DNA from 3 places in the Rahnella sp. PCH160 genome. Region 1 is predicted to be linked to each of the others. Evidence: riboswitches for the same ligand, from Rfam matches in the RefSeq annotation. Region 1 holds a riboswitch; each other region holds the start of a gene.
What was found. Region 1 has a riboswitch for thiamine pyrophosphate ahead of thiB (thiamine ABC transporter substrate binding subunit). Riboswitches for the same ligand answer to the same signal wherever they lie in the genome.
Positions count from the first base shown of each region.

Region 1 (3,279 bases):
CAGCGGGGAATCGTCCGGATTACGCCAGCGCTGCGCATGCGTTTGCCCGACCGGCAGCGCCTGACTGAGTTTCTGGCTGAGCAGCACCAGTGCCAGACAGCAAAATAGCTGGATCAGCGCCAGTGTGGCGGCGCGGCCTAAATCGTAGTCGTAACTCAGCGCCTGATAGATTGCCAGTTCGATGGTGGTCGCCTGCGGGCCACCGCCAAGGGAAAGGACGGTCGCAAAGCTGGCGAAACACAGCATAAAAATCAGCGCCGCCGCCGGGAAAATCTGGCGACGCAGCGCGGGCCATTCGACAAAGCGAAACTGCTGCCACGCGTTCATCCCCAACTGAGCCGCCAACTGGCGCTGCTCAACCGCGATATTTTCCAGTGCCTGCAATAAAAGACGGGTCGCCATCGGCAGATTGAAAAAGACGTGCGCCAGCAAAATGCCCTGTAAGCCATACGGCGAAAAATGGTAATCCACGCCCAGCCAGCCGCAAATCTGCGCCAGCCAGCCCTGTCTTCCGTACACGCTGAGAATGCCGAAAACCGCGACTAAAACCGGCAATACCAGGGTCATCGCGCACAAGCGTAATAAAAGCTGGCGGCCGGGAAAACGGCGGCGGAAGAGGGCGCGGGCCAATAAAATGGCGGGCAGCATCGAGCAGAGCGCCGAAAGCAGCGCCTGCCAGAAGGTGAAGCGGATGACGTGCCAGAGATACGGATCCTGCCACACAGACGCGCCGCTCATGTGTGGCGCATGACGCCACAACGAGCCTAATGCCAGCGCGGCGACCAGCAGCATCACCAGTGACGCCACCGCGCCCGGCCAAAGCCAGCGGGGGATCAACGGCTGACGGCGTTCTGCCATGCCTGAATCCATTCGCTGCGGTGAGTAGCCACATCCTGGGCGCTGTATTGCAGGGATTTCGCCGGTACGGTCAGCTGTTTGAAGGCATCAGGCAATGGCGTACTGATCACCGGATACATCCAGTTGCCGGTCGGAATGACTTTCTGGAAATCTTCGGTGGTGACGAATTTCATGAACTGTTCAGCCAGTTTCGGCTGTTTGCTGCTGGTCAACTGACCTGCGACTTCCACCTGCATGTAATGGCCTTCGGTAAAGTCAGCGGCGGCATAATTGTCTTTCTTCTCTTCGACAATGTGATACGCCGGAGAGGTGGTGTAGCTCAGCACCAGATCGCTTTCGCCCTTGAGGAAAAGGCCGTAAGCCTCGCTCCAGCCTTTAGTGACGGTCACGGTTTTTGCCGCCAGTTTTTGCCACGCTTCCGGCGCTTTATCACCATAGACTTTTTGCATCCACAGCAGCAGGCCAAGACCCGGCGTGCTGGTGCGCGGATCTTCGTAAATCACTTTCCATTTCTGGTCGCTGTTGATCAGCTCATCGAGGCTTTTTGGCGGGTTTTTCAGTTTGTTTTTGTCATACACGAACGCGAAATAGCCGTAGTCGTAAGGCACAAACGTCGTGTTATTCCAGCCGCCCGGCACTGTCAGTTTTGCGTCGGTTTTCGGCGCTTTGGCAAACAGACCGGTTTGCTCAGCGGCCTGCAACAGGTTGTTATCCAGCCCGAGCACAACGTCTGCTTTGCTATTTTTGCCTTCCATCCGCAGACGGTTCAGAAGCGACACGCCATCTTCCAGCGCGACATATTTCAGTTCGCAGCCGCATTGTGCTTCAAAGGCTTTTTTGATTGCCGGGCCAGGGCCCCAGTCGGCAGAGAAAGAATCGTAGGTGTACACCGTCAGAACGGGTTTTGCAGCAAAGGCAGGTGCAGAAAGTAACAGCAGGCAGGACAATAATTTTTTCAACTTTGCGCTCCAAAAAAGAAAAGGGGCAAAGGATTTTGAGTGAGCATTGCACAGTCTCAAATCCCTCCGCCGGGGTTAACCGGATCAGGTTCGACGGGTATCAGGTCTCAGCCATATTTAAACTTGCGTTAACAAGTGCAGGCACCCCGTTGAGAACGGATGTCATTCTAGTGATTATCGGCGCAATGCGATAGTCCGATTAGCTGTCGGGGGGCGCGAACCAGGCAGATTTGAAGTCGAACCAGCCGAGGGTGTTCATCCGCACGCCGCGCATACTGCGCTGGCCTTGCAAAACCAGCCAGTGATGGAACAGCGGATGAATATGGTGGGTGGCGACCTGTTTCTCGCTCCAGTGTGCCATCGACAGCTTACCGTCGTGCCATAACGCGGCGTCTTCATCCATCGTTTGCGGGAAGCAATAGGCCGTCAGCGGCAGTTCAAAGAACGTCGCAAACAGGGAAAATTCCAACGGCAATGTGAAGTTTGCGCTGCCGAGCCACAGATCACTGTGTGCATCGCCACGGTGCCAGACGGCGTAATCCACGATCTGAATGATCAGTTCGATCCCCTCCGAAGCCAGTATTGGCCGCAGCGCGTTACAGATGGCGTGATGTTCAGAATGCTCGCTGTAAAACGTCAGCGTTATCTGCGTCAGATTTTCGGGTTTTGGCGGACGTGTTTGAAGCGCCTTGTGATGCCAGCGGGGCAACAGGCCGTATGCCGGCGACCAGTAGCGCTGATAGATTGGCTCTGCGGCATTCAGTAAAGCAATCGGACTCAGTAAATCACACAGCCATGCCCGTATTTCATCCTTCTGGCCGATGGCCGAGCGCTGGTCGAACATCAGGAAATAGCAGCCCTCTTCAAGGCGGCTTTCAAGCTCACTTTTGCCGGATTCATCGGCCTGAAGCTGGACGCCGGAATGTACCAGTTCTTCAGAGAGTTCCGGTAAAACCCAGATATTGACCTCGTCGATCAGCGCCCGGAATCCAAAATATTCGTCAAACGCGCGGATCCGCAACTGGGTTTTCTGGTTTCGCACCACGGCATACGGGCCCGTGCCCACCGGATGGCGGGCGAAATCCGGCAAGGACTCCCATTCCTGCGGCAGGATCGTGGCGTGAATATTGCCTAACAGCCACGGCAGCCAGCGATCGGGCGCGTTCAGATGGATGTCGATGACATTGGGCGTCGGCGATGTCACAGACGCGAGATTACTGAACAGCCGGTGTGAATGCATCAGGCGGGTAAAAGTGGCGATGATATCCGCCATTTCCAGCTCGCGACCATGATGAAAATGAATCGCCGGGCGAAGATAAAATCGCCAGTGTAGTGGCGAAAGTTCCTGCCAGTGGTGCGCTAAGTCGTCTTCCGTTTCCCCATTTTCCTCATTTATGCGCGTCAGCCCGCTAAAAATCTGCCGCGCGATATGCGTTTCAGAACGGCGGAGCATGGTGCCGGG
Region 1 is NZ_JBLOGT010000001.1:275,533-278,811, reverse strand. It holds gene thiP (thiamine/thiamine pyrophosphate ABC transporter permease ThiP) at 1-858, opposite strand, end outside; gene thiB (thiamine ABC transporter substrate binding subunit) at 834-1,817, opposite strand; TPP riboswitch at 1,861-1,976, opposite strand; gene sgrR (HTH-type transcriptional regulator SgrR) at 2,017-3,279, opposite strand, start outside.

Region 2 (3,279 bases), 1.9 Mb from region 1:
ATAATGGAGTCTGTATTGTCATTAAATTATAAAAATGGCTTTAGGCTAAATGTTACATTTAGGTATTTTTAATAAGTACTTCATTTCTCAATGCCATAAAATTGTCATAAACCTCATCGGTTGAAATATGCGCAACATCTTCGTCTGCAGAAGTAATGATTCTGTACGGCACTTTCCATGGCCCCCAGACCAGCGGATCGCTGTTGCCAAAAAGCGCAACAACCGGTTTTCCCACGCCCGCAGCAATGTGCAATGCGCCGCCATCGCTGGTAATAATCTGATTGCACAGAGACATCCCGGCCATGAGTTCACGAAGATTCACGGTATTGAACGGGACCATAATAATATCTTTGCAGGCATTGATAATGTACTTCGCTTTCTCGTCATCCCCGGGGTGACGCTGATTATCTGCTGAGCCGGGAGACCAGAAAAGAATAATTTTGCAAGGTTCATCACGCGCCAACCTGTGAGCGATTTCAATATAATTTTCAACAGACCAACGTTGTTTTTCTTTTCGGGAACTGATCTGTAAACCATATAACGGGAAATTGTAAGTGTTTTTTATTTTGTGAGCTGCGAATTCTATTTCAGATTTAGTCAACCATAAATCCAGTTTCCCCGGTTTGGTATGACAATTTAAAGGCCTGGCGAGTTGAGCCATCTGTTCGACCATATGCATTCCATCTTTCATATAAGGTATTTTATCGGTGACAGAGTCTGGCGCATCACTTCCTATGGCGATAATTCGTTTGGCCCGTGATAATCTCGCCCATTGCAAAGGTCTTTTATTCCAGTTCCCCGCCACGATGGCAACATCATAACCTTCTCGCCAGATAGTCAAGGTGGTAGTAATACGGCGTAAAATGGCTTTTATCTTTTTAGTGTATGAATTTTCGTGGTGTAGTTTTGTATAATGATGAACTTTACTGACGCCGGGATTACCTTCGAGAACCTGTTTGTTGTAAGAATTCACCAGCATATCGACATGATGATTTTTCGCCAGCATAGAAATAAGCGGGGTCGTCAGGATAAGATCACCAATGTTTTCCCGTCTTATTATTAGTATTTTCATTTCTTTCCTCATTAAACACACTGTCATCATGATTACAATTTCATCTCCGACTCTCATCATGCGGGTATTCTATTACGAAATCTGTAACAGAGAGATAATGAAAGTTACCGTTAGGTAGACTTAAACCAAAAAATATAGTTCCACGCTGAGTGTCGGTATAATGAAAAGGTTGTGTTAAAGATTGTTAGTATTCCGTGAGGGGTTTCCGATTTAATTAATACCCTGTTTCTACGCACCGACACCGGAATGAGTTCAGCTTGTGTCAACAAGCCACTTCCCGTAAGCTGATGAAAGAATATATATTTACTAATGACTCGGGGTGCCGCTCTTGCAAAAGAAAGGCTGAGATTTTACCCGTATTACCTGATCTGGATTATGCCAGCGTAGGGAAGTCAGGTATCTCTCCCGATACCGCCTTCTTCAGCGCCGGTGGGGAGAACCATGAACACCCGACCTTCCGTTTTTTCTGGCGCATTAGCCGCCGCTTCTTTGCAACAACTTCGTGCCTCTGCGCCGCTGGTTCATTGCCTGACCAACGACGTGGTGCAATCTTTTACGGCGAATGTCCTGCTGGCGCTCGGCGCTTCACCGGCGATGGTGATTGATCCCGCCGAAGCTGCGCAATTCAGCGCAGTTGCCGATGCCTTACTGATTAACGTCGGCACGCTGACCCGTCCTCATGCTGATGCGATGCTGGCCGCTATTCACGCGGCCAATCAGGCCGGAAAACCCTGGGTGCTGGATCCGGTCGCTGTCGGCGGCCTGAGCTGGCGCACTGAGTTTTGCCTCGAACTTATCAACCTCACCCCGGCCGCCATTCGCGGAAACGCCTCTGAAATCCGCGCGCTCAGTGGCCTGACTGCGTCCGGGCGTGGTGTAGACAGCGGTGATGATTCCCTGTCTGCATTACCCGCCGCGCAACAACTGGCGCGTGAAACCGGGGCGGTAGTGGCTGTTACAGGTGAAACGGATTACGTCACAGACGGCGAGCATAGCTGTTCGGTGACAGGCGGGCACGCCATGATGACCCGCATCGTCGGCACGGGCTGTTCGTTATCCGCCGTCGTTGCCGCATTTGTGGCGTTGCCCGGCGAGCGTCTGGATAACGTTGCTGCGGCATGTCGCGTGATGTCCTGCGCAGGAGAACGTGCCTGCGCTGTAGTAAACGGGCCCGGCAGTTTCACGCCGGAGTTTCTCGATAACCTGTTTTTAATGCGCGAAGAGTGGCTGACCGGGGAAAACGTGTGATGAAAAGAATTAATGCACTGACCATCGCAGGCACCGACCCGAGTGGTGGCGCGGGGATCCAGGCAGATCTGAAAACCTTCTCGGCGCTGGGTGCGTATGGCACCAGCGTGATCACCGCGCTGGTGGCGCAAAACACTCTTGGCGTGCAGTCTGTTTACAACATCGGGCCGGATTTTGTGGCCGCGCAGCTGGATTCCGTGTTCAGTGACGTGCGAATCGACAGCACAAAAATTGGCATGCTGTCGAACAGCCAGATTGTCGACGCGGTGGCAGAAAGGCTGAAGTATTATCAGCCGCCGTTTGTGGTGCTTGATACCGTGATGCTGGCCAAAAGTGGCGATCCGCTGCTGTTGCCGGAAGCCGTCGATGCCGTGCGACGTCTGCTCATCCCGCAGGTTTCAATTATCACCCCAAATCTGCCGGAAGCGGCTGCTTTGCTGGAATGTCCGGTGGCGGTGAATGAAACGGAAATGCGCGAACAGGGTGAAGCGTTACTGGCAATGGGATGCGGGGCGGTGCTGATGAAGGGCGGTCATCTGAGTGATGAAGAAAGCCCGGACTGGCTGTTTTTGGCGGATTCACGCGAGCGTTTTACTGCGCCGCGGGTGAATACCCGGCATACGCACGGCACCGGTTGTACGCTGTCGGCGGCGCTGGCGGCATTGCGTCCGCGTCACAATAACTGGGCGGATACCGTGCGGGAAGCCAAAGACTATTTGCAACAGGCACTGATGCAGGCCGACTCACTGGAAGTCGGTCACGGCATCGGGCCGGTGCATCATTTCCACCGCTGGTGGTAAAACCTGTCAGGCGCGGCGCTGGGTTTCGCTCAGCGCCTCTTCTGCCCGATGAAACATCGTCAGCGCCTGTTGCAGATGTACGGCGTCAAACGGGTTCAGCGGGTAGAACTTCTCTTCCTTGCGCGGGCGCAGCATCACACGAATTTTATCCGCTGAAAC
Region 2 is NZ_JBLOGT010000001.1:2,153,052-2,156,330, forward strand. It holds gene ACM5QY_RS10070 (glycosyltransferase family 9 protein) at 59-1,072, opposite strand; TPP riboswitch at 1,378-1,479, shown strand; gene thiM (hydroxyethylthiazole kinase) at 1,514-2,320, shown strand; gene thiD (bifunctional hydroxymethylpyrimidine kinase/phosphomethylpyrimidine kinase) at 2,320-3,120, shown strand; gene ACM5QY_RS10085 (hypothetical protein) at 3,127-3,279, opposite strand, start outside.
Region 2: another riboswitch for thiamine pyrophosphate. It lies ahead of thiM (hydroxyethylthiazole kinase); the one in region 1 lies ahead of thiB (thiamine ABC transporter substrate binding subunit).

Region 3 (3,279 bases), 1.0 Mb from region 1:
AAGCGATACCAGCCCGCGCTGAGCAGCTCTTTCGGATCGTGCACGATGTCACCGCTGTCATAGTCGGCCATAAACGCCATCATCAGCGAATTCGGGAACGGCCAAGGCTGAGAGCTGACGTACCGGACGTTTTTCACGCGGATATTGCTCTCCTCCATGACCTCACGCGCCACGGTTTCTTCGAGGGTTTCGCCGACTTCAACGAAACCGGCCAGTACCGTGTGAATACCATTACGGTGACGAACATGCTGCGCCAGCAAAATCTCATCACCCCGGCGGATAGCGACAATGATGCAGGGCGCGATTTGCGGATAATACCGTTCACGACAGTTCCCGCACAGCGCAGCCCATTCCGTTTTACTGACCTGCATTTCATGCCCGCAGTAGCCGCAGAATTTGTGCGAACGGTAAAATTCCGACAGTTGCACGCCGCGCCCGACCAGTTGGAATAGCCCGCGTTCCTGATCGAGCATCTGCCGCGCGGACACCATGTGATGGTGCATCGCCTGACGCACCATCCACACCGGCTCGCCCTGCCACTCGCCAATCTGACGCCCAATTTTGCCTGTCAGCGCAAACTTTTCAGCGCTGCCAAACGGCAGTTCACCTTCAGGCAGCCACAGCTTGCCTTCATAGCTGATCACCCACCAGCCGGTATGTTGTTCTGTAATCTGTAATTCCATAATTGTTGTTGCATAACCTCGACGAGACTGACAATCTGGGGTTGATATTTACATATTAGTAACCTTTGGTTACTTTTTTCTCGCTCACGGAGTCAACCATGCTAAATCGTCTGGAAAGACTGACCCAACGCGTTGGTGGCAGTAATGAGTTAGTGGATCAATGGCTGCACGCACGCAAAGAACTGCTGGTGTCTTACTGCACACTGGTCGGCCTGAAACCCAATAAAGAAAAACATACACCGCTGAATGAAAAAGCGTTGGACAACTTTTGCCATAACCTGGTGGATTATCTGTCCGCCGGCCATTTCCACCTTTATCAGCGGATCATTGATGAAGTGGAAGGTGCAGAGATAAAATTACAGGCTGCGAAAATATACCCCGCACTCGAGCTCAATACTGAAGCTATCATGGCTTTCCATGACAGTTACACCGAAAATGATATTGATGATGACAATGCTTTCGCATTTCATTATGCATTATCTGATGTGGGTGAAGCGTTGGATGCGCGTTTTCAGCTCGAGGATCAACTGATCATTCTGGCCTTTGATCCGGAAAGTCGCAAAGAATTACCTTCTGCAAACGAAGAGCATCTCGCCAAACCCGCGTAACGTGTTACGTCTGCACAACACGTTGCCACAATAAAAACCCTGCTCAGGGTTGTAGTTTTTAAAACGGCCTCCTATATTGAGGCTTCTTGTCGGAGTGCCTCGTGCAAAATTTCCTCGCGGAGATGATGCCAGGCTGAGACCGTTAATTCGGGATCCGCGGAACCTGATCGGGTTAGTACCCGCGAAGGGAACAAGAGTAATGTTATGCGTTTAGCGCGATTTGGCATCAGCCTGCATACGGCCGCCAGCGTTCAACCGCCCATTTTTACTCCTGCCGTAAACCTCCAGACAAGCAATTTTCCATTACGTTCTGTCACGCTTTTGCCGTGAAAACAACACAAGGAATTTGCTATGTCGAGTACCCAGAAACCCGTTACATCCGAAAAAAAGCCCGCTAACCGCCGCGAACAACGCGCACAGGCACAGTCGTTTATCGACAGCCTGCAAGGCGAAGCCTTTCCCAATTCCCGACGTATCTATCTCCAGGGCAACCACGCTGATATTCGTGTCCCTATGCGGGAAATCCAGCTCAGCCCGACGCTGATCGGCGGCGGAAAAGACAATCCGCAGTTTGAAGAAAACGAAGCGATTCCGGTTTATGACACCGCCGGGCCGTATGGCGATCCGTCTGCAACTATCGACGTGCATACCGGTCTGGAAAAATTGCGCGCCCGCTGGATAACCGGACGCGCCGATACCGAAGAACTTCCACAGGTCAGCTCCGGTTTTACTCAGCAGCGTCTGGCCGATGAAGGACTGGATCATTTGCGGTTCGAGCATCTGCCGCGCCCGCGAAAAGCCCTTGCCGGTAAAAATGTCACGCAGTTACATTATGCGCGCCGGGGCATGATTACTCCTGAGATGGAATTCATCGCCATCCGTGAAAATATGGGGCGTGAGCGGATCCGCGGAGAAGTTCTGCGCCAGCAACATCCCGGCGAAAGCTTCGGAGCGCACCTGCCCGCCAATATCACTGCGGAATTTGTGCGCCAGGAAGTCGCCGCCGGTCGCGCGATTATCCCCGCCAATATCAACCACCCTGAATCCGAGCCGATGATCATTGGCCGCAATTTTCTGGTGAAGGTGAATGCCAATATCGGTAACTCAGCGGTGACGTCCTCCATCGAAGAAGAAGTTGAAAAGCTGGTGTGGTCGACACGCTGGGGCGCGGATACCGTGATGGATCTCTCCACCGGCCGCTATATCCACGAAACCCGCGAATGGATCCTGCGTAACAGCCCGGTTCCGATTGGCACCGTTCCGATTTATCAGGCTCTGGAAAAAGTGAACGGCATTGCCGAAAACCTGAACTGGGAAATGTTCCGCGATACCCTGCTGGAACAGGCCGAGCAAGGCGTGGATTACTTCACCATACACGCAGGCGTGCTGCTGCGTTACGTACCGATGACCGCCAAACGCCTGACCGGCATTGTTTCGCGCGGCGGCTCAATCATGGCGAAATGGTGCCTGTCGCATCATCGCGAAAGCTTTCTGTATGAGAATTTCCGTGAGATCTGCGAAATCTGCGCCGCCTACGATGTCTCGCTTTCGCTGGGCGACGGCCTGCGTCCGGGCTCAATTCAGGATGCAAACGACGAAGCGCAGTTCGCAGAATTGCATACGCTGGGCGAGCTGACGAAAATCGCCTGGGAATATGACGTACAGGTGATGATTGAAGGGCCGGGGCATGTGCCGATGCAAATGATCCGCCGCAATATGACCGAAGAACTCGAGCATTGCCATGAAGCGCCGTTCTATACGCTCGGGCCACTGACGACCGACATTGCACCCGGTTACGATCACTTCACGTCCGGGATTGGCGCGGCGATGATTGGCTGGTTCGGTTGCGCCATGCTGTGTTACGTCACGCCAAAAGAGCATCTTGGCCTGCCGAACAAAGAAGACGTTAAACAGGGTTTGATTACCTACAAGATAGCAGCGCACGCGGCAGATTTAGCGAAAGGCCATCCGGGCGCACAAATCCGTGA
Region 3 is NZ_JBLOGT010000001.1:1,295,360-1,298,638, reverse strand. It holds gene nudC (NAD(+) diphosphatase) at 1-683, opposite strand, end outside; gene rsd (sigma D regulator) at 782-1,291, shown strand; TPP riboswitch at 1,372-1,498, shown strand; gene thiC (phosphomethylpyrimidine synthase ThiC) at 1,643-3,279, shown strand, end outside.
Region 3: another riboswitch for thiamine pyrophosphate. It lies ahead of thiC (phosphomethylpyrimidine synthase ThiC); the one in region 1 lies ahead of thiB (thiamine ABC transporter substrate binding subunit).